3 regions of the Streptomyces sp. NBC_01454 genome follow, and region 2 is predicted to be linked to each of the others. Evidence: riboswitches for the same ligand, from Rfam matches in the RefSeq annotation. Region 2 holds a riboswitch; each other region holds the start of a gene.
The links. A riboswitch is a leader RNA that binds a small molecule or an ion and turns the genes downstream of it on or off. The one in region 2 is predicted to bind cobalamin.
Positions count from the first base shown of each region.

Region 1: it holds a riboswitch for cobalamin, as region 2 does, so the genes downstream of both, OIU81_RS26085 (prenyltransferase/squalene oxidase repeat-containing protein) here and OIU81_RS11780 (ribonucleoside-diphosphate reductase subunit alpha) in region 2, are expected to answer to the same signal.
Region 3: it holds a riboswitch for cobalamin, as region 2 does, so the genes downstream of both, OIU81_RS28360 (cobalamin biosynthesis protein) here and OIU81_RS11780 (ribonucleoside-diphosphate reductase subunit alpha) in region 2, are expected to answer to the same signal.

Region 1 covers NZ_CP109460.1:5,881,419-5,890,943, reverse strand. The annotation lists gene OIU81_RS26090 (MBL fold metallo-hydrolase) at 1-854, shown strand, start outside; cobalamin riboswitch at 963-1,106, shown strand; gene OIU81_RS26085 (prenyltransferase/squalene oxidase repeat-containing protein) at 1,308-2,627, shown strand; gene OIU81_RS26080 (SCO2322 family protein) at 2,624-3,283, shown strand; gene OIU81_RS26075 (CbiQ family ECF transporter T component) at 3,280-4,437, shown strand; gene OIU81_RS26070 (ABC transporter ATP-binding protein) at 4,434-6,098, shown strand; gene OIU81_RS26065 (ECF transporter S component) at 6,095-6,988, shown strand; gene OIU81_RS26060 (steroid 3-ketoacyl-CoA thiolase) at 6,998-8,167, opposite strand; gene OIU81_RS26055 (cytochrome P450) at 8,407-9,525, shown strand, end outside.
Region 2 covers NZ_CP109460.1:2,727,473-2,736,997, reverse strand. The annotation lists gene def (peptide deformylase) at 1-343, shown strand, start outside; gene OIU81_RS11790 (transglycosylase domain-containing protein) at 394-2,370, opposite strand; gene OIU81_RS11785 (ribonucleotide-diphosphate reductase subunit beta) at 2,495-3,550, opposite strand; gene OIU81_RS11780 (ribonucleoside-diphosphate reductase subunit alpha) at 3,547-6,018, opposite strand; cobalamin riboswitch at 6,179-6,326, opposite strand; gene mctP (monocarboxylate uptake permease MctP) at 6,644-8,332, opposite strand; gene OIU81_RS11770 (DUF3311 domain-containing protein) at 8,329-8,589, opposite strand; gene OIU81_RS11765 (GntR family transcriptional regulator) at 8,815-9,525, opposite strand, start outside.
Region 3 covers NZ_CP109460.1:6,409,268-6,418,792, reverse strand. The annotation lists gene OIU81_RS28370 (caspase family protein) at 1-286, opposite strand, end outside; gene OIU81_RS28365 (hypothetical protein) at 292-750, opposite strand; cobalamin riboswitch at 956-1,107, shown strand; gene OIU81_RS28360 (cobalamin biosynthesis protein) at 1,244-2,239, shown strand; gene OIU81_RS28355 (cobyric acid synthase) at 2,298-3,905, shown strand; gene OIU81_RS28350 (putative cobaltochelatase) at 3,961-6,075, shown strand; gene cobO (cob(I)yrinic acid a,c-diamide adenosyltransferase) at 6,075-6,680, shown strand; gene OIU81_RS28340 (cobyrinate a,c-diamide synthase) at 6,706-8,103, shown strand; gene OIU81_RS28335 (cobalamin biosynthesis protein) at 8,100-8,702, shown strand; gene OIU81_RS28330 (sirohydrochlorin chelatase) at 8,699-9,525, shown strand, end outside.

The sequences.
Region 1 (9,525 bases), 3.2 Mb from region 2:
CCGCCAAGGTGCGGGAGGCCTCCGGCGCCTGGATCGCGATGCACGCCGCGGACACCGCCGTGGTCCGCCGCACCCGCGAGGCCACACCGGACGGCTGGCTCGACCACCTCCTCACCCAGCTCACGGCGGCCGGCGCGCCGGAGGAGCATCTGGCGCCGCTGCGCACCGCCCGGGCCACCGGGGGCGGCCGGCGGATGCCCGGCCTGCGGGCCGCGCTGCCGGACCGCGAGATCGGCCCCGGCGAGCTGCTCGATCTGCCGGGGCGCCGGCTGCGCGCCCTCTGGACACCGGGGCACACCCCGGGCCATGTGTGTCTGCACCTGGAGGAGGAGCACCCCGCGCGGCGCGGCCGCGGCTTCGGCCGGCTCTTCTCCGGCGACCACCTCCTGCCGGGCATCACCCCGCACATCGGCCTGTACGGGGACCCGCATGCCGAAGACGGCCCGCCCGGCCTCCCCGGCTCGCACGGGGCGACCGGCCCGGGGGAGGCCGCCGACCCCCTGGGCGACTACCTCGACTCCCTCGAACGCGTCGGCCGGCTCGCCCCCGCCGAGGTGCTGCCCGCCCACCAACACGCCTTCACCGACGCCGGCGGACGCGTCCGCGCGCTCCTCGCCCACCACGAGGAGCGGCTCGCCCATCTCAGGACGCTGCTGAGCGCACCGCGCACGGCCTGGCAGCTCGCCACCGCCATGGAGTGGAACCGCCCCTGGGAGCAGATCCCTTACAGCTCCCGCACCATCGCCGTCTCGGAGGCCGAGGCGCATCTGCGCCGGCTGGTGAAGCTGGGCCGGGCGGAGTGCGTGCCGGGCCCCGGTCCCGTGCGGTACCAGGCGGTGGACGGAGCGCCGTAGCCGGTCGTCGCCTCGGTCGTCACCCCGGCCGTCACTTCGGTCGTCACTTCGGTCGTCACCTCGGCCGCCGACCGGCCCGGGGCGCGGAGCCGGTTCGTACGTGCGAGCGAAGGCCGGGCGGGCGCCGGTTAAGGTGTGCGGGACAACTTCATCCGTACCCGATCGGGGGAAGCCGGTGGAAATCCGGCGCTGACCCGCAACCGTGAGGACGGCCCACCCACGCCAGGCCCTGGCCGGCGCGGACGGGCCGTACGAGCCGGAACACCCGAAGGGCACGGCCAAGGCTCGCGCCACCGCGGCCGCCCGCCCGTGCGGACGGCCGGTGCGCGGCACCGTCGAGGTATACGGAGCTGAGCCCGGTGCCACCGCGCGCGATCCCGGATCGGTGCGCGGGTGGGCGGCCGAGCGCGGCTGTGTGACCCGCCGCGACCCGACCCGAGAGGCACCGACCCGATGGCTCCCACGGCTTCCCCGGCCCACCAGGCCCCTTCGCCGCATTCCGGCGCCCAGCTGGCGCGCCGCGCCACCACGGCGCTGGCCGCCGCGCTGGTGCTGGGCGCGGCCGCCGCCCCCGCGTACGCCGCTGCCGCGGGCTCGCCGTCCGTCCTGTCCAAGGCACCCGGGAAGCTGCCCGACGGTCTGTACGGCACCAAGGACCCGCAGTACGACGGGGTGTGGCGGCAGTCGCTCGCGCTGCTGGCGCAGCACACCGTGGGGGTGCGTCCGGCGGCGCCGGCGGTGCGGTGGCTGGTCGGGCAGCAGTGCGCGGACGGCGCGTTCACCGCGTTCCGTGCCGAGCCGGGCAAGGCCTGTGACGCCAAGACGATGCGGGACACCAACCAGACGGCCGCCGCGGTGCAGGCGCTGGCCGCGCTGGGCGGGCAGGGCGACGCCGTGCACAAGGCGGTGGGCTGGCTGACGTCGGTGCAGAACGACGACGGCAGCTGGAGCTCGATGCCCGGCTCGCCCGGCGACGCCAACTCCACCTCGGTGGTCATCGGGGCGCTCGCGGCGGCGGGGCAGAAGCCGGGGTCGGTGACGTCGAAGAAGGGCAAGAGCCCCTACGACGGGCTGCTCACCTTCCGGCTGGGCTGTGCGGGCAAGGAGGAGGCGCACGGCGCGTTCACCTTCCAGCTCAAGGGCGCGGCCCCGAACGCCGACGCCACCGCGGCCGCCGCGACCGGAGCGCTCGGCCGGGGCTTCGTCGTCGAGCCCGCCGGGCACCGTGCGCCCCTCACGCCGCCGGCCTGCAAGGACGGCGCGGACGCGAAGCCGGGCAAGGTCTCCGCGGCGCGGGCCGCGGACGGCGGCGCCGCGTATCTCGTCGCCCAGCTCGACAAGAACGGGCAGCATCTGGTCTCCGCGATGCCGGGCGCCAAGCCGCAGCCGGACGTCGGCAATACCGCGGACGCCGTGGTGGCGCTGGCGGCCGGCGGGCACGGCGGCGAAGCCCGGCGGCCGCTGGCCTGGCTGCAGAAGAACGCGGCGGACTGGGCGCGGCAGAGCGGCCCGGCCGCGTACGCCCAGCTGGTGCTGGCCGCGCACGCCACCGGCAGCGACCCGCGCTCCTTCGGCGGCAGCGACCTGGTGACCGCGCTCAACGCCACCGGCCCGGCGCCGGCGTCCCTTCCGGGGAAGCACTCCGGGGACGCCGACACCTCCGCCAAGGACGACGGTGGCGGCACCGTGTGGTGGATCACCGGCGTCGGTCTCGCCTTCGGCGCGGGCATCGGCTTCCTGCTCAGCAGCCGCAGGAAGAAGAGCCGGCCGTGAGGCGGCGGGCCGGTCTCGCCGGGGCCGCGCTGCTGGCCGGTACGGTCACCGGCCTGGCCGCCGGGCCCGCCCAGGCACAGGAGTACCGCTACTGGTCCTTCTGGGAGGGCAGGGCCAGTTCCTGGACGTACGCCTCCGAGGGGCCGGGCACGCTGCGGCCGGCCGACGGTGCGGTCGTCGGGTTCCGCTTCACCGTCAGCGCCGATTCCGCCGCGGCCGGCAAGCCCCGTGCGGCCGCCGGTTTCGGCGCGATCTGCGGTGACACCCCCGCCAAGGAGGGCCGCAAGCGGATCGGCGTCGTCGTGGACTTCGGCACCGCGGCGGACGCGCCCGGCGGTGAGCGGCCGCCGGCGTCCCGGACGGAGTGTGCGCAGGTGTCCGGGGACGCCTCGGCGGGCGAGGCGCTGGCGGCGGTCGCCCGGCCGCTGCGCTATGACGCGGACGCCCTGCTGTGTGCCGTCGCCGGCTATCCGAAGGCGGGGTGCGCGGAGCGGGTGAGCGGCTCGAAGGAGGCGCCGTCCGCATCGCCGTCCCCGGGGGCGGCCGCGGACGGCGGGGACGACGAGGGGCCGTCCGCCGGGCTGTTCGGCGGGATCGCGGTCCTGGTCGTCCTGGGTGCGGCGGCCGGGTGGCAGCTCCGCCGCCGGCGCGGATGAGCGCCCCGCACACGACCCGTACCACCGCGCTGCACGCCGGCGCCTGGTGGCTGTGGGCGCTCGGCCTGGCCACCGCGGCCTCCCGCACCACCGATCCCCTGCTGCTGGGGCTGCTGGTGGGCGTGGCCGGATATGTCGTCGCGGCCCGCCGTACGCAGGCGCCGTGGGCCCGTTCCTACGGTGCGTTCGTCAAGCTCGGCCTGGTCGTGATCGCCCTCCGGCTGGTCTTCGCCTTCTTCCTGGGGTCCCCGATCCCGGGTACGCACACCCTGGTCACGCTCCCCGAAGTGCCGCTGCCCGACTGGGCGAAGGGCGTCCGGATCGGCGGCCGGGTCACTGCGGAGGCCATGGTCTTCGCGCTGTACGACGGGCTGAAACTGGCCACCCTGCTGATCTGTGTGGGCGCCGCCAACGCGCTCGCCAACCCGGCGCGGCTGCTGAAGTCGCTGCCCGGTGCGCTCTATGAGGCGGGCGTCGCGGTCGTCGTCGCGATGACCTTCGCGCCGAACCTGGTCGCCGATGTCCAGCGGCTGCGGGCCGCCCGCCGGCTGCGCGGCCGCCCCGACCGCGGGTTCCGGGCGCTGCTCCAGGTCGGGGTGCCGGTGCTGGAGGGCGCGTTGGAGCGTTCGGTGGCGCTGGCCGCGGCCATGGACGCGCGCGGGTACGGCCGCAGTGCCGAGGTGCCGCGGGCCGTACGGCACACCACCTCGGCCCTGACCCTCGGCGGGCTGCTCGGCATCTGCGCCGGCACGTACGGGCTGCTGGGCGCGTCGGGGGGCGGCTACGGTCTGCCGCTGCTGCTGGCCGGGCTGGCGGCGGCGCTCGGCGGGCTGTGGCTCGGCGGCCGGCGGTCGGTGCGCAGCCGCTACCGGCCCGAGCGGTGGGGGGTGCGCGCCTGGCTGGTCGCGGGCTCCGGCATCGCCGTCGCCGCCCTGATGATCTGGGCCGGTGCCTATGCGCCCGCCGCGCTCCATCCGCCCGCCGTCCCGCTCACCGCCCCTGTCCTCCCCCTCTGGCCGGCCGTCTCCGTCCTGGTGGGACTGCTGCCCGCGTTCGTCGCCCCGCTCCCGCCGAGCGGGGACCGTGCGGCGCGCGCCGTGTCCCGTGGCCGTGCCCCCGATGTCGGTCCGCGTGTGAAGGAGCCCACCCCGTGATCCGGTTCGAGCAGGTCTCGGTCACCTACGGCGACGCCACGGCGCCGGCCGTCCAGGGCATCGACCTGACCGTCCCCGAGGGCGAACTGTGCCTGCTGGTCGGGCCCTCCGGCGTCGGCAAGTCCACCGTCCTGAACGCCGTGTGCGGGCTGGTCCCGCACTTCACCGGCGGCACCCTGCGCGGCCGGGTCACCGTCGACGGCCGGGACACCCGCACCCACAAGCCGCGCGAACTGGCCGATGTCGTCGGCACGGTGGGCCAGGACCCGCTGGCGCACTTCGTCACCGACACCGTCGAGGACGAGCTCGCCTACGGCATGGAGTCGCTCGGCCTCGCCCCCGACGTGATGCGCCGCCGGGTCGAGGAGACCCTGGATCTGCTGGGCCTGGCCGAGCTGCGCGACCGCGCCCTGGCCACGCTGTCCGGGGGCCAGCGGCAGCGGGTGGCGATCGGGTCGGTGCTGACGACCCACCCCAAGGTCCTGGTCCTCGACGAGCCGACCTCGGCGCTCGACCCGGCCGCCGCGGAGGAAGTGCTCGCCGTGCTCCAGCGCCTGGTCCACGACCTGGGCACCACGGTGCTGCTGGCCGAACACCGCCTGGAGCGCGTCGTTCAGTACGCCGACCAGGTCATCCTGCTTCCCTCCCCGGGCGCGGCCCCGGTCATGGGCGCCCCCGCCGACGTCATGGCCGTCTCCCCCGTCCACCCCCCGGTGGTGGCTCTCGGCCGCCTCGCGCACTGGTCCCCGCTCCCGCTGTCCGTGCGCGACGCCCGCCGCAAGGCCGGCGCCCTGCGCGAGCGGCTGACGGGGGTGGTGCCGCCGGGGCGGGGAGCCGGGACGGGAACGGTGCCGAGCCGCCCCGGGACGGAGGCGCCCCGGAGCGGCCTTGTCCCGGACAAGATCGCCGCGGCCGTGTCCGGGCTGGGCGTCCGGCGGGGGCGGGCCGAGGTGCTGCACCGGGTGGAGCTGACCGTGCGGCGCGGCGAGACCCTCGCGTTGATGGGCCGTAACGGGGCGGGGAAGTCGACGCTGCTGTCCACCCTCGTCGGGATGCACGAGCCGTCGTCCGGCTCGGTGCGGGTCGGCGGCCGCACCCCGCACCGCACCGGCCCCCGGGAGCTGCTGCGGCAGGTCGGTCTGGTCCCGCAGGAGCCCCGTGACCTGCTCTACGCGGACACCGTCGCCGCCGAGTGCGCCGCGGCCGACCAGGACGCGGGTGCCCCGGCCGGCAGCTGCCGGGCCCAGGTCACCCGGCTGCTGCCGGACGTCCCGGATTCCGTCCACCCCCGCGATCTGTCCGAGGGCCAGCGCCTCGCCCTCGCCCTCGCGGTCGTGCTGACCGCCCGTCCGCCGCTGCTCCTGCTCGACGAGCCCACCCGCGGCCTGGATTACGCCGCCAAGGCCCGGCTGGTCGAGGTGCTGCGCACGCTGGCCGCCGAGGGCCACGCCATCGTCCTGGCCACCCATGATGTGGAGCTGGCCGCCGAACTCGCCCACCGGGTGGTGATCCTGGCCGACGGCGAGATCGTCGCCGACGGTCCCACCGACGAGGTCGTGGTCTCCTCGCCGTCGTTCGCGCCGCAGGTCGCCAAGGTCCTCGCGCCGCTGCCCTGGCTGACCGTGCCCCAGGTGGCCGAGGCGCTGGAGGCCACCGCATGACCGGACATCCGCACCGCACCGGAGGCGAGGGGCCGCCTTCGGGCTCGGCGCCGGTCCCGGGGCGCCGGGCGCGTGCCGTGCGGCTCGGTCCCCGCTCCGTCGCCGCGCTGTGCCTGATCTCGGCGATCGGCGTGATGGCCTTCGGCTGGCCGCTGCTGGCCGACTCCGCGTCCGGTCTGGCCCATTCCCGGGACGCGCCCTGGCTGTTCGCCGCGCTGCTGCCGATGCTGCTCGCCGTCGTCGTGGCGACCATCGCCGACACCGGCCTGGACGCGAAGGCCATCGCCATGCTCGGCGTGCTGGCCGCGGCCGGGGCGGCGTTGCGGCCGCTGGGCGCGGGGACGGCCGGCATCGAGCCGATGTTCTTCCTGATGGTGCTGGCGGGGCGGGTGCTCGGGCCGGGGTTCGGGTTCGTGCTGGGGTCGGTGGCGATGTTCGCGTCCGCGCTGCTGACCGGTGGTGTCGGGCCCTGGATGCCGTTCCAGATGCTGACGATGGGGTGGGTGTCGATGGGTGCCGGTCTGCTGCCCGGACCCGACCGGCTGCGCGGCCGCCGTGAACTGGCCCTGCTCGCCGCCTACGGAGCCGTCTCCGCCGTGCTCTACGGCCTGGTCATGAACCTCCAGGGCTGGCCCTATATCGGCGGCATGGCCTCGGGGGTCTCCTTCGTCCCCGGCGACCCGGTCGAGCAGAACCTCGCCCGTTTCCTCGCCTACTGCCTCGCCACCTCCCTCGGCTGGGACCTGCCCCGGGCCCTGGTGACGGTGGTCCTCACCTTCGTGCTGGGCGGCACGGTGCTCAAGGCGCTGCGCCGCGCCACCCGCCGTGCCGCCTTCGACGCCCCCGTCTCCTTCACGCCCGGTCCGCCCCGGGAGGCCGGCTCGCCGTGACCCTGCCCGCTACAGCCGCTGGATGATCGTCCCGGTCGCCAGCGCGCCGCCCGCGCACATGGTGATCAGGGCGAACTCCTTGTCCCTGCGTTCGAGTTCGTGGAGCGCGGTGGCCAGGAGCCGGGCGCCGGTGGCGCCGACCGGGTGGCCCAGGGCGATGGCCCCGCCGTTCACGTTCACCTTCTCCAGGTCCTGGTCGAAGGTCTGCGCCCAGGAGAGCACCACGGAGGCGAAGGCCTCGTTGATCTCGACGAGGTCGATGTCCTTGAGGGACATGCCGGCCTTGCCGAGCACCGCGCGGGTGGCGTCGATGGGCCCGTCGAGATGGAAGTGCGGATCGGAGCCGACCAGTGCCTGCGCCACGATCCGGGCACGCGGCTTGAGCTTGAGGGCACGGGCCATCCGCTTCGAGGCCCACATCACGGCGGCGGCGCCGTCGGAGATCTGCGAGGAGTTGCCCGCCGTGTGGACGGCGGTCGGCATCACGGGTTTGAGGCCGGCCAGCGCCTCCATGCTGGTGTCGCGCAGCCCCTCGTCCCGGTCGACCAGCCGCCACATGCCCTGACCCGCGGCCTGTTCGTCCTCGGTGGTGGGCACCTGGACGGCGAAGGTCTCCCGTTTGAAGCGCTCCTCGGCCCAGGCGGTGGCCGCCCGCTCCTGTGAGATCAGGCCGAGCGAGTCGACGTTCTCGCGGGTCAGTCCCCGGTGGCGGGCGATGCGTTCGGCCGCCTCGAACTGGTTGGGCAGATCGACGTTCCACTCGTCCGGCCAGGGCTTTCCGGGGCCGTGCTTCGAGGCGCTGCCGAGCGGCACCCGGGACATCGCCTCGACCCCGCAGCCGATGCCGACGTCGATGACGCCGCTCGCGATCATGTTGGCGACCATGTGGTTAGCTTGCTGGGAGGATCCGCACTGGCAGTCCACGGTGGTCGCGGCGGTCTCGTACGGAAGGCCCATCGCCAGCCAGGCGTTGCGGGCCGGGTTCATGGACTGTTCACCGGCGTGGGTGACGGTGCCGCTGACGATCTGTTCGACGCAGTCGGGCTGGATGCCCGTACGGGAGAGGAGTTCGCGGTAGGTCTCGCCCAGGAGATAGGCGGGGTGGAGGTTGGCGAGGGCGCCCTGGCGCCTGCCGATCGGGGTGCGTACTGCTTCGACGATGACGGGTTCCGCGGCCATGACTGACTCGTCCTCTCCTCGCGTCCGCGGGTCCCGGCACCCACGGAAGAAGAACTAGTACGCGTTCTAGTTCCACGACAGTCTCATGAGCCGCCCTCCGGGGCGCAAGGGGCCTGCAACGCCCTTGTCCGCAAAGGGAGTCGCCGCGGCTCTTGCGACCTGGAGAAGTCGTCACTACCTTCACCGCGATCCATTATCTGATGAAGCGTCAGAAATTTCGGATGGACCAGGAGTCGCCGATGCCATGCCCAGCGTTGCCCGACGGGTTCGACTTCACCGACCCCGACGTCTACCGGACCCGTGTCCCGCTTCCCGAGTTCGCGCAGCTGCGGCAGACCGCTCCCGTGTGGTGGAACGCCCAGCCGCACGGCATTGCCGGCTTCGGCGACGACGGCTACTGGGTGGTCACCCGGCATCAGGACGTCAAGGAGGTGTCCACGAAGCCGGACATCTTCTCCGCCAGCCGCAACACGTCGATCATCCGGTTCAACGCGTCCATGACCCGTGAGCAGATCGACGTACAGAAACTCATCATGCTGAACATGGACCCGCCCGAGCACACCCGGGTCCGGCAGATCGTGCAGCGCGGTTTCACCCCGCGCGCCATCCGCGGCCTGGAGGACGCGCTGCGCCGCCGGGCGGTGCACATCGTCGACGAGGCGCGCCGCAGCGGCACCGGGGACTTCGTGACCGACATCGCCTGCGAACTCCCCCTCCAGGCCATCGCGGAGCTGATCGGCATCCCCCAGGACGACCGGGCCCGCATCTTCGACTGGTCGAACAAGATGGTCGCGTACGACGATCCCGAGCTGGCGATCACCGAAGAGGTCGGCAGCAACGCGGCCATGGAGCTGATCTCCTACGCGATGAACCTCGCCGCGGCGCGCAAGGAGTGCCCCGCCGAGGACATCGTCAGCCGGCTGGTGGCGGCCGAGGACGAGGGGAACCTCGGCTCCGACGAGTTCGGCTTCTTCGTGCTGCTGCTGGCGGTGGCCGGCAACGAGACGACGCGCAATGCCATCACCCACGGGATGCACGCCTTCCTCACCCACCCCGACCAGTGGGAACTCTTCAAGCGCGAGCGCCCGGCGACCGCGGCCGAGGAGATCGTGCGGTGGGCGACCCCGGTGGTCTCCTTCCAGCGCACCGCCACCCAGGACACCGAACTCGGCGGCGCGAAGATCAAGGAGGGGCAGCGGGTGGGGATCTTCTACTCCTCCGCCAACCACGATCCGGAGGTCTTCACCGACCCCGAGGTCTTCGACATCACCCGCGACCCCAACCCCCATCTGGGATTCGGTGGCGGCGGACCCCACTTCTGCCTCGGCAAGTCCCTCGCGGTGCTGGAGATCAACCTG
Region 2 (9,525 bases):
CGACGAGGGCGTCCGGCACGTCGGTGCGGTCTGCAACCCCGTTCTGGAGGAGCTGCCGGCCGAGCGCCGCATCCTGGACGACTCCAACGAGGGCTGTCTGTCCGTGCCCGGCGCCTACGCCGAGCTGGCCCGCCCCGACTACGCCGTGGTCCGCGGGCAGGACGCCAAGGGCGAGCCGATCGCGATCCGGGGCACCGGCTACTTCGCGCGCTGCCTGCAGCACGAGACCGACCACCTCTACGGCTACCTCTACATCGACCGGCTCAGCAAGCGGGAGCGCAAGGACGCGCTCCAGCAGATGGCCGAGCGGGAGCCCCGCTACCCCGTCGTCGCCAACGACTGACGACGCAGGCGCACGGGCGCCCGGCCCGCCGGCCGGGCGCCCGCTCCCGTTCACGGGGCTTGCCGGTAGGCGCTCCAGATCTTCGGCGGGATGGTCGTGCCCATCTCGCTGTCCGCGCCGCCGACGCCCTGCATCGGCAGCAGATCAGGGGCGCCCGGCTTGTTGCGGAACATGGTGACGGCGGTGGTCGGCTCGTTGCTGTCACCGGCGGTGGGCAGCCGGCCGGGGCGGACGCCGGCCCCGCTGCCGGGGTCCTTGCCGAAGTCCGGGACACCGGCCGGCGGGCCGCCGATGAACCACGCGGACTTCATCCGGTCGCCCGGCTCGGTGCGACCGGCCGCGACCGGAGGTGTCGCCGCACCGTCGTCGGGCGTCCCCAGTGCCTGCTGGCCCAGTTCCTCCAGGGCGCCGGACACCTGCTGTGCGACCCCGGCGTCCAGGACCTGGTGCGGCGTGGGGCGGTGCGGACCGGGCACCGGGCGTCCGTTGTGGGTGAGCGAGGTCACCGCATAGGGGTCGGTGTGCAGCCCGCCGTTGGCGAAGGTGGTGTAGGCGCTCGCCATCCGGACCGCGCTGGGGGCGGAGGTGCCCAGCGGGAAGGTCTGTTCCAGGCGCGCCATGCTCTCCTTGCGCAGCCCCGAGGCCACCGCCAGATCCCGGATCGGTTTCAGCCCCATCTCCTTTCCCGCCTGCACGAACGGCGGGTTCTTGCCCTTCAGCAGCGCCCAGCGCAACACCAGCGGCCGGGTCTTGTCGGTCGCCGCGCGGGAGGGGTCGGTGTCCGGGGGCGTGGTGGCCGGCGCCTGGACCGACGGCTGGTCGGTCTGCCGCTGGAGCGCCGCCGCCAGCACGAACGGCTTGAAGGCGGACCCGGCCGGGACCGCCGTGGTGTCCGCGTTGTTGCTGAAGTGCCGGGTGGCATCCGCGCCGCCGTAGAGCGCGACGATCGCGCCGTCCTTGGGGCGTACCGACGCGGCGCCGAATTCCACGAAGGCGTCCGCGGCGCGCTGTTTCGGGTCGAGGGTGGTGCGGCGCACATCGGTGACGGCCTTTTCCAGGCGGCGGGTGCGCTGTTTGTCGAAGGTGGTGTGGATGCGATATCCGCCGCGCGCCAGATCCTTGTCGGTCAGGCCGGTGTCGGCCTTGATGAACTTGTTGGCGATATCGACGAGATAGCCGGTCTGGCCGGCCTGGCTGGTGGGCTTGGACAGTGCGCGGGGCTCGGGGAAGGTGCGGTAGTTCGCCCGCTCCTGCGCGCTCATCTTCCCGGTGGCGACCTGCCGGTCGAGTATCCACTTCCAGCGGGCCACCGCCCGCGCGTGATTGGCCTTGCTCATTCCCGGGTCGTACTGCTCCGAGCCCTTCAGCAGGGCCGCCAGCAGGGCGCTCTGGCTGGGGTTCAGCTGCTTGACGTCGATGCCGTAATACGCGTGGGCGGCGGCCTGGATGCCGTAGGAACCGCGGCCGAACCAGCTGGTGTTGAGATAGCCGCGGAGAATGTCCTGCTTCGACTTCTGGTTGTTCACCTTCAGCGAGATGACGAATTCCTTCACCTTGCGGGTGATCGTCTGGTCCTGCGAGAGATAGGTGTTCTTCACGTACTGCTGGGTGATGGTGGAGCCGCCCTGGGTGTCCCCGCCCGACACCATCGCGATGAGGGCCCGGCCGATGCCCTGGAGCGAGATGCCGGGGTCGCTGTAAAAGGTGGCGTTCTCCGCCGATATCACGGAATTCTCGACGGAATCGGGCACCTTGTCGAGGGAGACATTCTGCCGGTTGACGGCGCCCACGCTCACCATCTGGCTGCCGTCCGCCCAGTAATAGACGGAGGCCTCCTGCCCGGCGAGCGTGTTCTCACCCGGTATGTCGACCTTCGCGTACACCACGGCGAACAGCCCCGCCAGGCCGCCCACGCCGAGCGCGACGGCGCTCAGCCACTGTCTCCATGACGGCAGCCACCGGCGCAGACCTTCCCGTCCCTGACGCGGATAGTCGATGAACCGACGACGCCCCTTCGTGCCCTTCATACCCGCATAGATGTGGCGGCCGTGGTCCTCGTTGCCGAGGTAACAGAACGCTCACAAAAGGCGGGTGGGCGGGGCGAAGGGGCGTCGCGCTGCGTCTTCCGGAAAACCGGCTTTCAGCCGCTGTCTAGAAGTCGTCGTCGAAGGAGACCGAGCCCTCGACCGCGACCTGGTAGGCCGAGGCCCGGCGCTCGAAGAAGTTGGTCAGCTCCTGGACGTTCTGCAACTCCATGAAGGAGAACGGGTTCTCCGAGCCGTAGACCGGCGCGAAGCCCAGCCGCTGGAGCCGCTGGTCGGCGACGCACTGGAGGTACTCGCGCATCGAGGCGGTGTTCATGCCCGGCAGGCCCTCACCGCACAGATCGCTGCCGAACTGCAGCTCCGCCTCGACGGCCTCCTTGAGCATCTCGGTGACCTGCTGCTCCAGCTTGTCGTCGAACAGGTCCGGCTCCTCCTGGCGGACGGTGTCCACCACCGAGAACGCGAACTCCATGTGCATGGACTCGTCGCGGAAGACCCAGTTGGTGCCGGTGGCCAGGCCGTGCAGCAGTCCGCGCGAGCGGAACCAGTACACGTACGCGAAGGCGCCGTAGAAGAACAGGCCCTCGATGCAGGCCGCGAAGCAGATCAGGTTCAGCAGGAAGCGGCGCCGGTCGGACCTGGACTCCAGCCGGTCGATGCGCTCGACCGAGTCCATCCACTTGAAGCAGAACTCGGCCTTCTCCCGGATGGAGGGGATGTTCTCCACCGCGGCGAAGGCGGCGGCGCGGTCGTCCGGGTCGGGGAGGTAGGTGTCCAGCAGCGTCAGATAGAACTGGACGTGCACCGCCTCCTCGAAGAGCTGACGGCTCAGGTACAGCCGCGCCTCGGGGGAGTTGATGTGCTTGTAGAGCGTCAGCACCAGGTTGTTGGAGACGATCGAGTCACCGGTCGCGAAGAACGCCACCAGCCGGCCGATCATGTGCTGCTCGCCCGGCGAGAGCTTGGCGAGGTCGGCGATGTCGGAGTGGAGGTCGACCTCCTCCACGGTCCAGGTGTTCTTGATCGCGTCGCGGTAGCGGTCGTAGAACTCCGGGTACCGCATGGGACGCAGCGTCAGCTCGAAGCCCGGGTCGAGGAGGTTCTTGGTGCCGGTGGTGGCGGTGTGTGCCGCGGCGGCGTTGGTTTCGGGTGCGGTGGTCACTGGCAGGCCTCGCAGGACTCGGGGTTTTCCAGGGAGCAGGCGACGGCCTCGGGGTCGGTGGCCTGCTGCGGTACGGGCGCGGCCGCGGCGGTGGCGCCGCGGGCGGACTGGGCGATCCGGGTCGCCGGCCGCGAACGCAGGTAGTACGTCGTCTTGATGCCGCGCTTCCAGGCGTAGGCGTACATCGAGCTGAGCTTGCCGATGGTCGGCGACGCCATGAAGAGGTTCAGCGACTGGCTCTGGTCGAGGTACGGCGTGCGGGCCGCGGCCATGTCGATCAGCGAGCGCTGCGGGATCTCCCAGGCGGTGCGGTAGAGCGCCCGGATCTCCTCGGGGATCCAGGTGACGTCCTGCACCGAGCCGTTGGCCTCGCGCAGCGCGTCCCGGGTCCGCGCGTCCCACAGCCCCAGCGCCTTGAGCTCCTCGATGAGATAGGCGTTGACCTGGAGGAACTCCCCGGACAGCGTCTCGCGCTTGAAGAGGTTGGAGACCTGCGGCTCGATGCACTCGTACACGCCCGCGATGGAGGCGATGGTCGCGGTCGGCGCGATCGCCAGCAGCAGGGAGTTGCGCATACCGGTCGACGCGATCCGGGTGCGCAGCGCCGCCCAGCGGTCGGCCCAGCGCGGCTCGGCGTTCGGGTAGTGGTCCGGGTGCAGCACCCCGCGGGCGGTGCGGGTCGCGGACCAGGCCGCGTGCGGGCCGTGCCGTTCGGCGAGGTCGGCGGACGCCTCGTAGGCGGCGAGCATGATCCGCTCGGAGATCCGGGTGGACAGCTCCCGTGCCTCGGGCGAGTCGAAGGGCAGCCGCAGCCGGAAGAAGACGTCCTGCAGGCCCATCAGGCCCAGACCCACCGGGCGCCAGCGGGAGTTGGAGGCCCCGGCCTGCTCGGTCGGGTAGAAGTTGATGTCCACCACGCGGTCGAGGAAGGTGACGGCGGTGCGGACCGTGGCGTCCAGCCGCTCCCAGTCCATCGCCTCCTCCCAGCCGGCGGTCTCGTCGCCCAGGTGCGCCGAGAGGTTGACCGACCCCAGGTTGCAGACGGCGGTCTCCCCGTCGTCCGTCACCTCCAGGATCTCCGTGCACAGGTTGGAGGAGTGCACGACGTGGCCGGGCTCGGCGGTCTGGTTGGCGGTGCGGTTGGCGGCGTCCTTGAACGTCATCCAGCCGTTGCCGGTCTGCGCCAGGGTGCGCATCATCCGGGAGTACAGCACCCGCGCCGGGATCTGCTTGACCGCCCGGCCGTCGGCCTCCAGCTTGCGGTAGGCGGCGTCGAACTCCTCGCCCCACAGGTCCACCAGCTCCGGGGCGTCCGCGGGCGAGAACAGCGACCAGTCGGCGTCCGCCTCGACCCGGCGCATGAACTCGTCCGGGATCCAGTGCGCGATGTTCAGGTTGTGGGTGCGGCGGGCCTCCTCACCGGTGTTGTCGCGCAGCTCCAGGAACTCCTCGATGTCCGCGTGCCAGGTCTCCAGGTAGACACAGGCGGCGCCCTTGCGACGGCCGCCCTGGTTCACGGCGGCGACCGAGGCGTCCAGGGTGCGCAGGAACGGCACGATGCCGTTGGAGTGCCCGTTGGTGCCGCGGATCAGCGAACCGCGGGCGCGGATACGGGAGTACGACAGCCCGATGCCGCCGGCGTGCTTGGACAGCCGCGCGACCTGGTGGTAGCGGTCGTAGATCGAGTCCAGCTCGTCCAGCGGGGAGTCCAGCAGATAGCAGGACGACATCTGCGGGTGGCGGGTGCCGGAGTTGAAGAGGGTGGGGGAGGAGGGCAGGTAGGACAGCGAGCTGGTGAGGCGGTAGAGCTCGGCGACCTCGTCCAGCGCGCGCTCGCTGCCCTCTTCGGAATCAGCGGTCTCCGCCAGGCCGCAGGCCACCCGCAGCAGGAAGTGCTGCGGGGTCTCGATGACCTGACGGGTGGTGGGGTGGCGCAGCAGGTAGCGCGAGTGCAGGGTGCGCAGCCCGAAGTAGCCGAAGCGGTCGTCGGCGCCGTCGGCCAGCGCCCGGTCGACCAGCGCGTCCAGCCGGGCCGCGTGGGTCGCCACGAACTGTGCGGTCTCGTCGGCGATCAGCCCCTCACGGTGGCCGGTCGCGACGGAGGCGGAGAACGAGACGGCGCCCTGGCCGGCGGCCTCCTCGGCCACGGCGAGGGTGAGCAGGCGCGCGGCGAGCTTGGAGTACTGCGGCTCGTCACCGATCAGACCGGCCGCGGCATCGGTGGCCAGCGACCGCAGTTCGGCCCCGCCTGCGCCCTCGTACCGGCCGCGCAGGGCGGCGGCGGCCACCTTGCCGGGGTCGGTCGCGGTCAGGTCCGCGGTCAGCTCGGTCAGGGTGCGCAGCAGGGCGACGCCCGGACCGTCCTCGCCCGGACCGCCGTCGGCGGCACCGGCGGCACCGGCAGACACGGCCACCGCAGGCGGCACGACCTCGGCGTCTGACGCGGGCTCCGTTGGCGCGATGGTCACGTGATGCTCTCCCTCACTCGGCGGGGGCCGTGAGGGTCGGCGCGACGGGCGCACGCGGGCATGCGGCACCCCGACACGGTCAGGGGTGCGCGGGCTCACCACGCGGCGTCCACCGGCCCAGCCCTCGGGGCCCGGACGTATCGACGTCCGCACCCATGGCGGTGCGGTCGTACCGTCGGCAGGTCCTCGGACTTCGGGCGTGCGCCGGGGCCGATTTCCGGCCGTGGAAGCGCGCCCCTACACCGTTGCGGGACAGTTCCGGATTCCCACCGGATTCCCCTGCGGCGACAGCGAGCACGAGCATACATCTTGTGCTGCCGCCCGCACGCACCCCCACATCTTGTGTCGTTGTGTCATACCACTCCGGCGGGGTGCGCACCGCCATCGGCCCGTCCGGGCCCGCGACGGGCCCTCAAAACCCCTGTGGGAAGGGCCTGGAGCCGCCTCTTCAGGCCGCTCGCGGGGTGCCGTCCGCCGGCCGTCGGCACGCTCTGCAGGACCGTGCGGAAGCCCGCCGTCCAGTGTGCCGGGCGGGTGCGGACGACGCGAGCGGGGTGACGCGGAAAGGGCCGCCGCGCCCCCGTCGGGGGACGCGGCGGCCCGTGGCCGTGCGCGGGGGAAAAGCTCAGTGGCCGGCCGGCGCGCCCGCCGTGGCGGGCGGCAGGTCGACGACGACGCCCTGGTCCCCGGCGTCCGCCGTGTAGTCCGCGGGGCTGGTCTCGTCGATGCCCTCGGGAGCCTTGGCGGCCTTCAGGGCGAAGGTCAGCACGACCGTCACGACGACGTTCAGGACGAAGGCGGTCAGACCGATGTAGCCGATCTCACCGATGCCGGGGATTTCGTTGCTGGAGCCGCCGAAGTGCGCCTGGGTCGGGCTGGCCACGCCGTAGGCCGCGAGCGTGCCGTAGAGCATGCCGACCGCCCAGCCGGTGAGCAGCGCCCAGCGGTGGAACCAGCGGGTGAACAGGCCGCCGACCAGCGACGGCATGGTCTGCAGGATCCAGATCCCGCCCAGCAGCTGGAAGTTGATCGCGACGGTCTTGTCCATGGTGAGGACGAAGACCAGCGCGCCGACCTTCACCAGCAGCGAGACCAGCTTGGCGACCTTGTGCTCCTGCGCGGGCGTGGCGTCCGGCTTGAGGAAGTCCTTGTAGACGTTGCGGGTGAACAGGTTGGCCGCGGCGATCGACATGATGGCCGCGGGCACCAGCGCGCCGATGCCGATCGCGGCGAACGCGACGCCGGTGAACCAGCTCGGGAACATGTCCTCGAAGAGCTGCGGGATGGCCAGCTGGGGGTTGCCCTGGATGTCCGTGCCGGCCTTGATCGCCATGAAGCCCAGCAGCGCCAGCAGCCCCAGCATCAGGGAGTACAGCGGCAGGATGGTGGTGTTGCGGCGGATCACGTTGCGGCTGCGCGAGGACAGCGTCGCGGTGATCGAGTGCGGGTACATGAAGAGCGCCAGCGCCGAGCCGAGCGCCAGGGTCGCGTACGCCCACTGGGCGTTGGGCCCGCTGACCAGCTCGCCGCGCGGTTTGCCGGGGACGGCGCCGGGCTGGGAGAGCGCCTTGCCGGCCGAGTGGAAGATCGCGTCGAAGCCGCCCAGCTTGATCGGGATGTAGATGATCGCCACGGTGATGACGAGATAGATCAGCCCGTCCTTGACGAACGCGATCAGCGCCGGCGCCCGCAGCCCCGAGGAGTAGGTGTACGCGGCCAGGACGGCGAACGCGATCAGCAGCGGCAGGTCCTTGACGAACCAGTTGGTGTGCTCGCCGCCGCCGATGCCCAGCACGTCCAGGACGGCCTGGATGCCGACCAGCTGGAGCGCGATGTAGGGCATCGTGGCGAGGATGCCGGTGAGCGCCACGGCCAGCGACAGGCCCTTGGAGCCGAAGCGGCCGCGCACGAAGTCGGAGGTGGTGACGTAGCCGTGCTTGTGCGAGACCGACCACAGGCGCGGCAGGAAGGTGAAGATGAGGGGGTAGACCAGGATCGTGTACGGCACGGCGAAGAAGCCGGCCGCCCCCGCCGCGTAGATCGCCGCCGGTACGGCCACGAAGGTGTACGCGGTGTAGAGGTCACCGCCCAGCAGGAACCAGGTCACCCAGGTGCCGAAACTGCGGCCGCCCAGACCCCATTCGTCGAGGCTGGCGGACTCGTCGGCTTTGCGCCAACGGGCGGCCAGGAAGCCCATGACGGTCACGGCGAGGAAGAAGAAGACGAAGACGGCGAGGGCCACGCCGTTGACGCCCTTGGTAGCGGAGCCGGCCAGCACGGCGGCGGCGTCCGGCGCGGTCGTGGTCAGGCTCATTCCGACCCACCGCCCTTGCGCGCCCGCTGCTCACGCTGCACGAGCTTGTACGCGCCCATGGTGAGCACCGTCGAGATCAGCACCCAGGCCATCTGGTACCAGTAGAAGAACGGGATCCCGATGAGCGTCGGCTCGATCCTGGCGTACGAGCTGACCCACAGCATGGCGACGAACGGAGCGATCAGGCAGAGTCCGGCGATCACCCGCGTGGGCGTGACGACCTGTCTGCGATCCGGTGGTGCAGCTGACTGGGTCATGACCGTTGCTCCGTCCCCTGGCGGTACTCCTGTGCGATCGGCTGGAAATCTATGGCAGGGGCGTGGCGCGCGTCACTAGCTGTCCGCATATCGGTATCAAGAATCCACCTTCCGCCGGGCCGACGACCGGCCGGCGGCGGGCGCGGCGGCCGGGCGCGCCGGATCCGGTCGGCGGGCGGGCCGGGCGGGTCCGGGCGGAAGGCGCCCGGCCCGCGGGGCGGCGGGTCAGTCCGTGGGGCGGCGCAGCCTGGCGACGAACTTGTAGCGGTCGCCGCGGTAGACCGAGCGCACCCACTCCACCGGCTGCCCCTGGGCGTCGAGCGAGTGCCGGGAGAGCATCAGCATCGGCAGCCCGACGTCCGTGCCCAGCAGCCCGGCCTCGCGCGGGGTGGCCAGAGAGGTCTCGATGGTCTCCTCGGCCTCGGCCAGCCGGACGTCGTAGACCTCGGCGAGCGCGGTGTAGAGGGACGTGTACTTGACGAGGTTCCGGCGCAGCGCGGGGAAGCGCTTCGCCGACAGATGCGTGATCTCGATGGCCATCGGCTCACCGCTGGCCAGCCGCAGCCGTTCGATGCGCAGCACCCGGCCGCCGGTGGCGATGTCCAGCAGCCCGGCCAGCCGGTCGTCGGCGGTGACATAGCCGATGTCCAGCAGCTGGGAGGCCGGCTCCAGGCCCTGGGCCCGCATGTCCTCCGTGTAGGAGGTCAGTTGCAGCGCCTGGGAGACCTTCGGCTTGGCGACGAAGGTGCCCTTGCCCTGGATGCGCTCCAGCCGGCCCTCGACGACCAGCTCCTGCAGGGCCTGACGCACCGTGGTGCGTGAGGTGTCGAACTCCGCGGCGAGGGTGCGCTCGGGCGGGACCGGGGTGCCGGGCGGCAGGGTCTCGGTGATGTCCAGCAAGTGCCTCTTGAGCCGGTAGTACTTGGGCACCCGTGC
Region 3 (9,525 bases), 3.7 Mb from region 2:
TGCCGCCGTCCCGGCCCACCCGGCCGTGGCCGGAGAAGTACACCAGCAGCAGTCCGCGCGCCTCCTGGGTGACGGTGTCCAGCGCCTGCTCCACCTCCCACGGCTCCTGGGGGCGGCACAGGACGACCTCGCCCCTGGTGAACAGGTCGGTGCCGGGGGCGAGCAGGACGCGTTCGAGTTCCTGGGCGTTGTCCTTCACCGCGGGCAGGGGGCGCAGATGGCGGTAGTCGTCGACACAGATCAGCAGCGCCCGGTTGACCTTGCCCCGCGCGTCGTATTCGGACATCCGGCTCAGTCCCCGGCGATGCTGCCGCTCCCGTCGTCCGGGCTGCCGGGATCGGGGGCTCCGGGGGCCGGGGCACCCGGACCCTCGTCCCCCAGGGCACGCAGGCCGCCGTCGACGCCGACCGCGACGGCGGGCCGTTCGCCGGTGTCACGCTCCTCGCGGCGGCGGCGCAGCCACTCCTTGAGGGCGATGCTCAGGCTCTTGGTGATCTCGGCGGCGACCGCCCCGACGATGACCAGGACCAGATCGTCGACGCCCACGGCCATGTCGCCGGGGGCGGCCGGGTCGCCGTTCGCGCCGTCGCGGGCGTCCGCCGGCCGGGGCCGAATCGCCCAGTCGTACTGCCGCCGGGCCAGCCACGGCTCGCGCGCCAGCCAGGTCTTGAGGTCCTCGATGTCCTGATCGGGATTGTTGGTGCCCGTGACCCTGATGCGGATCTCGTGACGGTCAGCGCGCTGCGGCATCCCCCGGCCCCCTTCCGGCGGCCCCGTCGCCGCCGCGCTCCCGATAGTGACGTGGAATCAGGTGCGCGGGCAACCGTCCGTGATCCTTCCGCCACGCTGTGGCGTGGGCCACAGCCCCTGCCACGGGGCAGCGTCGCAGGTCAAGGGTGAGTTGACGGGCATTCGCGGAGCGTGGTGGACTGCCCGAGCCATTCGGCGACAGCTGAGGAAGTCCGGTGCGAATCCGGCGCGGTCCCGCCACTGTCACCGGGGAGGGTTCCTCCAGCGAAGGCCACGGCCCCTCGCGCGCACGCCGAACGGCGGACGCGTCGGGGCGGGAAGGCCGGAGGACTCGCCGATCCGGGGAGCCAGGAGACTCATGTCGCCGTCACGTCGAGCCAGGGCGCGGACCCTGAGTGAGGACATATCACCATGCCTGGCCGCCCGTCGAGAGCTCCATCGCCCGCTGCCGCAGGGCTTCTTCGCGGACACGCCCTGGCGACGGTGTGACCCGATGCGCGGCGAACACGCGGGATATGCGTGCGGCGCGGCTCTCGGCTTTCTCGCCGACCTGATCGCGGCGGATCCCCGGCGCGGGCATCCGGTGGCCGCTTTCGGCCGGGCCGCGGCCGCCATCGAACGCCGGCTGTGGCGCGACCACCGCGGCCACGGGGCGGCCCATGCCGTGCTGTGCGCGGGCGGTGCCGCCGCCGGCGCCGCGCTGGTGCAGCGCGCGCTACGCACCGCCGCCCCGGCCCCGTTGCGGGACGGCGCCCGGATCGCGCTGACCGCGGCGACGGTCTGGGCCGTGCTGGGCGGCACCTCGCTCGGCCGGGAGGCCCGGGCCGTCGGCGGTGCGCTGGCGGCGGGCGACCTGGACGTGGCACGGGAGCGGCTGCCGCATCTGTGCGGGCGCGATCCGCAGGCCCTGGACGGGCCGCAGATGGCCCGTGCGGTGGTGGAGTCGGTCGCCGAGAACACCTCGGATGCAGTGGTCGGTGCCCTGGTCTGGGGTGCGGTGGGCGGAGTGCCCGGCCTGGTGGCGTTCCGGGCGGTGAACACCCTGGACGCGATGGTGGGGCACAAGTCGCCCCGATACCGCCGGTTCGGCTGGGCGTCGGCCCGGCTCGACGATCTCGCCGGCTGGCCCGGCTCGCGGCTGACCGCCGCCCTCACCGTCCTCACGGGCCCCGGCCGGCGCGGTGCGCTGCGGGCCTGGCGCACGGACGGCGGCGCGCACCCGAGCCCCAACGCGGGCCCGGTGGAGGCGTCGTTCGCGGGCGCGCTGGGCGTACGGCTGGGCGGCACGCTGGCGTACGGCGGGCGGGTGGAACACCGTCCGGTGCTCAACGGCGGGGCGCGGCCGGTGGCGGTGTCCGACATCGAACGGGCCGTACGGCTCTCGCGCCGGGTCGGTGTGCTGGCGCTGGCGGCGACGCTCGCGGCGCGGCCGGCGGCCGGCGCGGTGGTGCGGGCGGCGGTGCGGCGGCGTGCGGCGGGGCAGGGATGAGACCTCCGGTTTTTCCGCCGGAGGGGCGGCGCGGGAGCCGGCACAGAAGGAGGATCCGGTGACGTACGGGCAGCAGAAGGCGTCCGGCGGGGCGGTCGGCGGTGGCCTGTTGGTGGCCGGTACGACGTCCGACGCCGGCAAGAGCGTGGTGACGGCGGGGATCTGCCGCTGGCTGGCCCGCCAGGGCGTGCGGGTGGCGCCGTTCAAGGCGCAGAACATGTCGCTGAATTCGTTCGTCACGCGCGAGGGCGCGGAGATCGGGCGGGCCCAGGCGATGCAGGCCGCCGCGGCGCGGGTGGAGCCGACCGCGCTGATGAACCCGGTGCTGCTCAAGCCGGGCAGCGACCGCAGCAGCCAGGTGGTGCTGCTGGGCAAGCCGGTGGGTGAACTGAGCGCGCGGGGATATTTCGGGGGGACCGAGGGGTCGTCCCCCGGGAACACGCCGTACGCGGGCCGCCGGGAGCAGTTGCTCGGCACGGTCACCGACTGCCTGGCGGAGCTGCGGCGTACCCATGACGCGGTGATCTGCGAGGGCGCCGGCAGCCCCGCGGAGATCAATCTGCGGCGCACCGACATCGTCAACATGGGCCTGGCCCGGGCCGCCCGGATCCCGGTGGTGGTGGTCGGCGACATCGACCGCGGCGGGGTCTTCGCCTCCTTCTTCGGCACCACGGCGCTGCTGTCCAAGGAGGACCAGGCGCTGGTCGCCGGGTATCTCGTCAACAAGTTCCGGGGCGATGTGACGCTGCTGGAGCCGGGCCTTGCGATGCTGCGCGGCCTCACCGGACGGCAGACGCTGGGGGTGCTGCCCTTCGCGCACGGCCTCGGCATCGACGAGGAGGACGGCCTGCGGGTGTCGCTGCGCGGCGCGGTGCGCGAGAGCGTGGTGGCCCCGCCGCACGGCGCTGAGGTGCTGCGGGTGGCGGTCTGCGCCGTCCCCCTGATGTCGAACTTCACGGACGTGGACGCGCTGGCCGCGGAGCCGGGCGTGGTGGTGCGGTTCGTGGACCGCGCCGAGGAACTGGCCGACGCGGACCTGGTGGTGCTGCCGGGGACCCGGGGCACGGTCCGGGCCCTGGAGTGGCTGCGCGCGCGGGGACTGGCGGACGCGGTCGCGAGGCGGGCCGCCGAGGACCGGCCGGTGCTGGGCATCTGCGGCGGCTTCCAGATGCTGGGCGAACTCATCGAGGACGAGGTCGAGTCGAAGGCGGGCACCGTCAAGGGCCTCGGGCTGCTGCCGGTGCGGGTGCGGTTCGCGGCGGAGAAGACCCTGGCGCGGCCGTCCGGCAGGGCGCTGGGCGAGCCGGTGGAGGGGTACGAGATCCACCACGGGGTCGCCGAAGTGAACGGCGGGGACGAGGCGTTCGTCTCCGATGACCGGGGGCGCGCCCTGGACGGCTGCCGGGACGGCTCCGTATGGGGCACGCACTGGCACGGCTGCCTGGAGAGCGACGGCTTCCGCCGGGCCCTGCTGCGGCGGGTCGCCGCGGACGCCGGCCGGGCGTTCGTGCCCGCCCCGGACACCTGTTTCGCCGCCCTGCGCGAGGAGCAGCTGGACCGGCTGGGCGATCTGATCGAGGAGCACGCGGACACGGCCGCGCTGCTGCGGCTGATCGAGAAGGGGGTACCGGACGGGCTGCCGTTCGTGCCTCCCGGGGCGCCATGAGGGGTACCCGAGCGAAGAATCCGGAGCCCGACGGCGACGTGGAGGACGACACAGCATGACAACCCCGCACGACACGACCCCGCAGTACCCCTTCACCGCGGTGGTGGGCATGGACGACCTGCGGCTGGCGCTGCTGCTGAACGCGGTGAGCCCCGCGGTCGGCGGTGTGCTGGTCCGCGGCGAGAAGGGCACCGCCAAGAGCACCGCGGTGCGCGCGCTGTCGGCGCTGATGCCGGCCGTGGACGTGGTCGGCGGCTGCCGTTTCGCCTGCGCCCCGGGCGCGCCCGACCCCGGCTGCCCCGACGGTCCGCACGGCACGGGCGCCGCCGAGGAGCGCCCCACGCGGATGGTCGAACTGCCCGTCGGCGCCTCCGAGGACCGGCTGGTCGGCGCGCTGGACATCGAGCGGGCCCTGTCGGAGGGCGTGAAGGCCTTCGAGCCGGGTCTGCTGGCGGACGCGCACCGCGGCATCCTCTACGTCGACGAGGTCAATCTGCTCCACGACCACCTGGTGGACCTGCTGCTGGACGCGGCCGCCATGGGTGCCTCGTACGTGGAGCGCGAGGGCGTCTCGGTCCGGCATGCGGCGCGCTTCCTGCTCGTCGGGACGATGAACCCTGAAGAGGGGGAGCTGCGGCCGCAGTTGCTGGACCGGTTCGGCCTCACGGTCGAGGTCGCCGCCTCCCGCGAGCCCGCTCTGCGGGTGGAGGTCGTGCGGCGCCGGCTGGCCTACGACGCCGATCCGGCCGGTTTCACGGCGCGCTGGGCGGACGAGGAGGACGCGCTGCGCCGGCGGATCGCCGTGGCGCGCGAGCTGCTGCCGGACGTGACGCTGGGGGACGCGGCGCTGCGGCAGATCGCCGCGACCTGTGCCGCGTTCGAGGTGGACGGGATGCGCGCGGACATCGTGATGGCGCGCACCGCCACCGCGCTGGCCGCGTGGGAGGGGCGGACCGAGGTCCTGGAGGAGGACGTCCGGCAGGCCGCGCTGCTGGCGCTGCCGCACCGCCGGCGCCGTAATCCGTTCGACGCGCCGGGCCTGGACGAGGACAAACTGGACCGCACGCTGGAGGAGTTCGGGGCGGACCAGGAGACGGACGGCGACGACGATCCGGAGCCGGACGGTCCGGACGACGGCCCCGGGGGCGGCGGTCCGGAGGGCGGCGGGCGCCCGCCGCAGGACGGCGGCCCGGACGGCTCGGCGGCGGGCCCCGAACTCCCCCACCAGCAGGAGCAGGAGGCCCCCCAGGAGCAGCCCGCGGCCCCCGGGGAGGACCGGGAAGCAGGGCAGGCGCAGGAACCGGCCGGGCAGCACGCGCCGGGCGCGGGCGGCGAGAGGGCCGCGGTCGGCGCCACCGAGCCGTTCCGCACCCGGCGGCTGGACGTGCCGGGGCTGGGCGAGGGCGCGGACGGCCGCCGGTCGCGAGCGCGGACCGCGCACGGCCGGACCACCGGCGCCCGGCGCCCGCACGGCGCCCTCGGCAAGCTGCACCTGGCGGCGACCGTGCAGGCCGCGGCGCCGCACCAGCGGGTGCGCGGCCGCAGCGGGCCGGGGCTGGTGGTGCGCCGGGACGATCTGCGCGAGGCGGTGCGCGAGGGGCGGGAGGGCAATCTGGTCCTGTTCGTCGTCGACGCCTCCGGGTCGATGGCGGCCCGCAAGCGGATGAGCGCCGTCAAGGGCGCGGTGCTCTCGCTGCTGCTGGACGCCTATCAGCGGCGCGACAAGATCGGCATGATCACCTTCCGGGGCACCGGCGCCGAGCTGGCGCTGCCCCCGACGTCCTCGGTCGAGGCGGGTGCGGCGCGGCTGGAGCAGCTGCCGACGGGCGGCCGTACGCCGCTGTCGGAGGGGCTGCTGCGGGCCCATGAGGTGCTGCGGGTGGAGCGGATGCGGGATGCCTCGCGGCGGCCGCTGGTGGTGCTCGTCACCGACGGACGGGCGACCGGCGGCCCCGAGCCGGTGGCGCGGGCCGCCCGCGCGGCCCGGCTGCTGGCCGGTGCGGGCACCGCCTCGGTGGTCGTGGACTGCGAGGCGGGTCCGGTGCGGCTGGGGCTCGCCGGCGAGCTGGCCCGTGAGCTGCAGGGCACCGCCATCACCCTCGACGAACTGCGCGCGGACAGCGTCTCCGCGCTCGTACGGACCGTGCAAGGCAACAGGAAGGCAGCGTAATGCCGCAGGGACAGCCGTCCGTCGTTCCCGACGACGGACTCACCACCCGCCAGCGCCGCAACCGCCCGCTGGTGTTCGTCCACACCGGCCAGGGCAAGGGCAAGTCCACCGCCGCCTTCGGGCTGGCGCTGCGCGCCTGGAACCAGGGCTGGCCGGTCGGGGTGTTCCAGTTCGTGAAGTCGGCGAAGTGGAAGGTCGGCGAGGAGCGGGCGCTGAAGGTGCTCGGGGAGTCCGGCGAGGGCGGCACCGTCGCCTGGCACAAGATGGGCGAGGGCTGGTCGTGGGTGCAGCGCAATGTCCGGGACGCACTCTCCAGTGAGGATGCGGCGCGCGAGGGCTGGGAGCAGGTCAAGCGGGATCTCGCCGCGGAGACCTACAAGCTGCTGGTGCTCGACGAGTTCGCCTATCCGCTGAAGTGGGGCTGGATCGACACCGACGAGGTGGTGTCGGCGCTGCGCGAGCGCCCCGGTACGCAGCATGTCGTCATCACCGGGCGCGGCGCCCCCGAGGCGCTGCTGGACTTCGCCGATCTGGTGACGAACATGACCAAGGTCAAGCACCCGATGGACGCGGGCCAGAAGGGCCAGCGGGGCATCGAATGGTGACCACGGCGCAGCGGGCGAGTACGGCATGAGCGGCGGCGCGATCCCCCGGCTGGTGATCGCCGCGCCGTCGTCGGGCGCGGGGAAGACGACCGTGGCCACGGGCCTGATGGCGGCGTTCACCGAGGCCGGGCTCACGGTCTCGCCGCACAAGGTGGGCCCCGACTACATCGACCCTGGCTACCACTCCCTGGCCACCGGCCGGCCCGGCCGCAATCTGGACGCCTTCCTGTGCGGCACGGACCGGATCGCGCCGCTGTTCCTGCACGGTGCGGCGGGCGCGGATCTGGCCCTGGTCGAGGGCGTGATGGGGCTGTTCGACGGGGCCTCGGACCGGGGCGAGCTGTCGTCGACGGCGCAGGTCGCGAAGCTGCTGCGGGCACCGGTGGTGCTGGTGGTGGACGCCTCCTCGCAGTCCCGGTCGGTGGCCGCGCTGGTGCACGGCTTCGCGTCGTGGGACCCGGAGGTGCGGCTGGCCGGGGTGATCCTCAACAAGGTCGGCTCGGACCGTCACGAGCAGCTGCTGCGCGAGGCGATGGACTCCTCGGGGGTCCCGGTGCTCGGCGCGCTGCGCCGCGACGGGCGGGCCGGGACGCCCTCGCGGCATCTGGGGCTGGTGCCGGTCGCCGAACGGCGGGCCGAGGCGGTGGAGTCGGTGGGCGAGCTCGCCGCGCGGATCCGCGAGGGCTGCGATCTGCCGGCGCTGCTGGCGCTGGCGCACAGCGTGCCGGAACTGCCGGACACGCCGTGGGATCCGGCGGCGGAGCTGGCACCCGCGGCGGAGACGGCCGCGGCCGCCCCCTCCACCAGGCCGCTGATCGCGGTGGCGGGCGGCCCCGCGTTCACCTTCTCGTACGCCGAGCACGCCGAGCTGCTGGCCGTCGCGGGCGCCGAGGTGGTGCCCTTCGACCCGCTGCGCGACGAGCACCTGCCGCCCGGCACCCGGGGGCTGGTGATCGGCGGCGGCTTCCCCGAGGTCTACGCGCCGGATCTGTCGGCGAACGCGCCGCTGCGTGCGGCGGTGGCCGAACTGGCCGCCTCGGGGGCGCCGGTCTCCGCCGAATGCGCCGGGCTGCTCTACCTGTCCCGGTCGATCGACGGGAAACCGATGTGCGGGGTGCTGCCCGCCGAGGCCCGGATGACCGAGCGGCTCACTCTGGGCTACCGGGAGGCGGTGGCGCTGCGGGACAACGCGCTGGCCGTGGCCGGGACCCGGGTGCGGGGCCACGAGTTCCACCGCACGGTGCTGGAGCCGGGCGCGGGCGCGGACCCCGCGTGGGGCCTGACCCATCCGGAGCGGCGGGTGGAGGGCTTCGTGACCGGCGGGGTGCATGCCTCGTATCTGCATGTGCACTGGGCCGCCGAACCGGCGCTGGCCGGGCGGCTGGTGGCGAGCGCGGCGCGGGTCGCCGTGGGCCGGGGATGAGCCGCCCGGCGGCCGGCGGGGCCGGGGAGGAGCCGGTCCCGCTCGTCGCCGGCGTCGGAGCCCGCCCCGGCGTCCCGGCCGGCGAGGTGCTGGAGCTGCTCCGGGCCACGCTCGCCGCGGTGGACGGCGGGGCCCGGATCGTCGCGCTGGCGACGGTGACGGCCAGGGCTACCGAGCCCGGTCTGCTCACCGCCGCGCGCCGGCTGGGCATCCCGCTGCGGTCGTTCCCGGCGGCGGACCTGGCGGCCGTACGGGTGCCGGAGCCGTCCGCGGCCGCGGCGGCCGCCGTCGGGACCCCGAGCGTGGCCGAGGCCGCCGCGCTGCTGGCCGCGGGGCGGGGCGCCGAACTCCTCGTCGGCAAGCGGAAGTCGGCGCCGCGGGGCCGGCCGGCCGGGGCGACCTGCGCGCTCGCCGGGCCGGCGGTAACGGACAAGGGCGGACGTACCGCTGAGAGGGAGGGAGCGGCCGAAGCCCCCTCCCGGGCTGCGGATATCGTCATGACCTCGTCCCACCCGCCCCGCCCCGGCAGCAGTCGGCGGACGGCGGCCGTCGGCGGCCCGGCGCCCGACAGCACCACCGGCACCAAGGAGACCCAGTGACCACTCCTCCCGCACTGCTCATCGCCGGTCACGGCACCCGTGACGAAAGCGGCACCGAGGCCCTGCGCACCCTGGTGCGGGTGCTCGGCGAGCGCCGGCCCGGCATCCCGGTCGCCGGCGGGTTCTTCGGCACCGCGCAGGGGCCGCTGCCGCTGGACGAGGCCGTCGACGGGCTCGTGGCGCGCGGGGTGACCCGACTCGCGGTGATACCCCTGCTGCTGGCCCCCACCGGGCCGGTACCGGAGGCGCTGCCCGCGGTGCTGGAGCGGGCTGCGGAGCGCCACCCCGGCCTCGCGCACGCCTGCGACGCCCCGCTGGGGCCGCACCCCAAGCTGCTCGATGTGCTGGAGCGGCGGCTGGACGAGGCGCTGGGCGGCGGGGCCCGCAGGCCCGAGGACCGGGCGCGGACGACCGTGCTGCTGGTGGGGCGGGGTACCGCCGATGCGCAGGCCAACGCCGAAGTGGTGCGGGCCGCACGGCTGCTGTGGGAGGGGCGCGGATTCGCGGCCGTGGAGACCGCCTTCCTCTCCCGGACGGGCCCCGATGTGCCGGCCGGACTGGACCGGTGCAGGCCGCCCGCGCGGGTGCCCGCCGCGGCGGGCACCGGTAGCGGCGGCCGGATCGTGGTCCTGCCCTACTTCTTCTTCCCCGGCGCACTGCTGGAGCGGCTGCGGATGCAGACCGAGGGCTGGGCCGAGGCGCACCCGGGCACCGAGGTGCTCGGGGCGGGGGTGCTCGGCACGCCCACCGAACTGACCGAGGTCATCATGGAGCGCTACCACGCGACGGTGGCGGGCGATCCGCTGCTGAGCGATGCGACGTG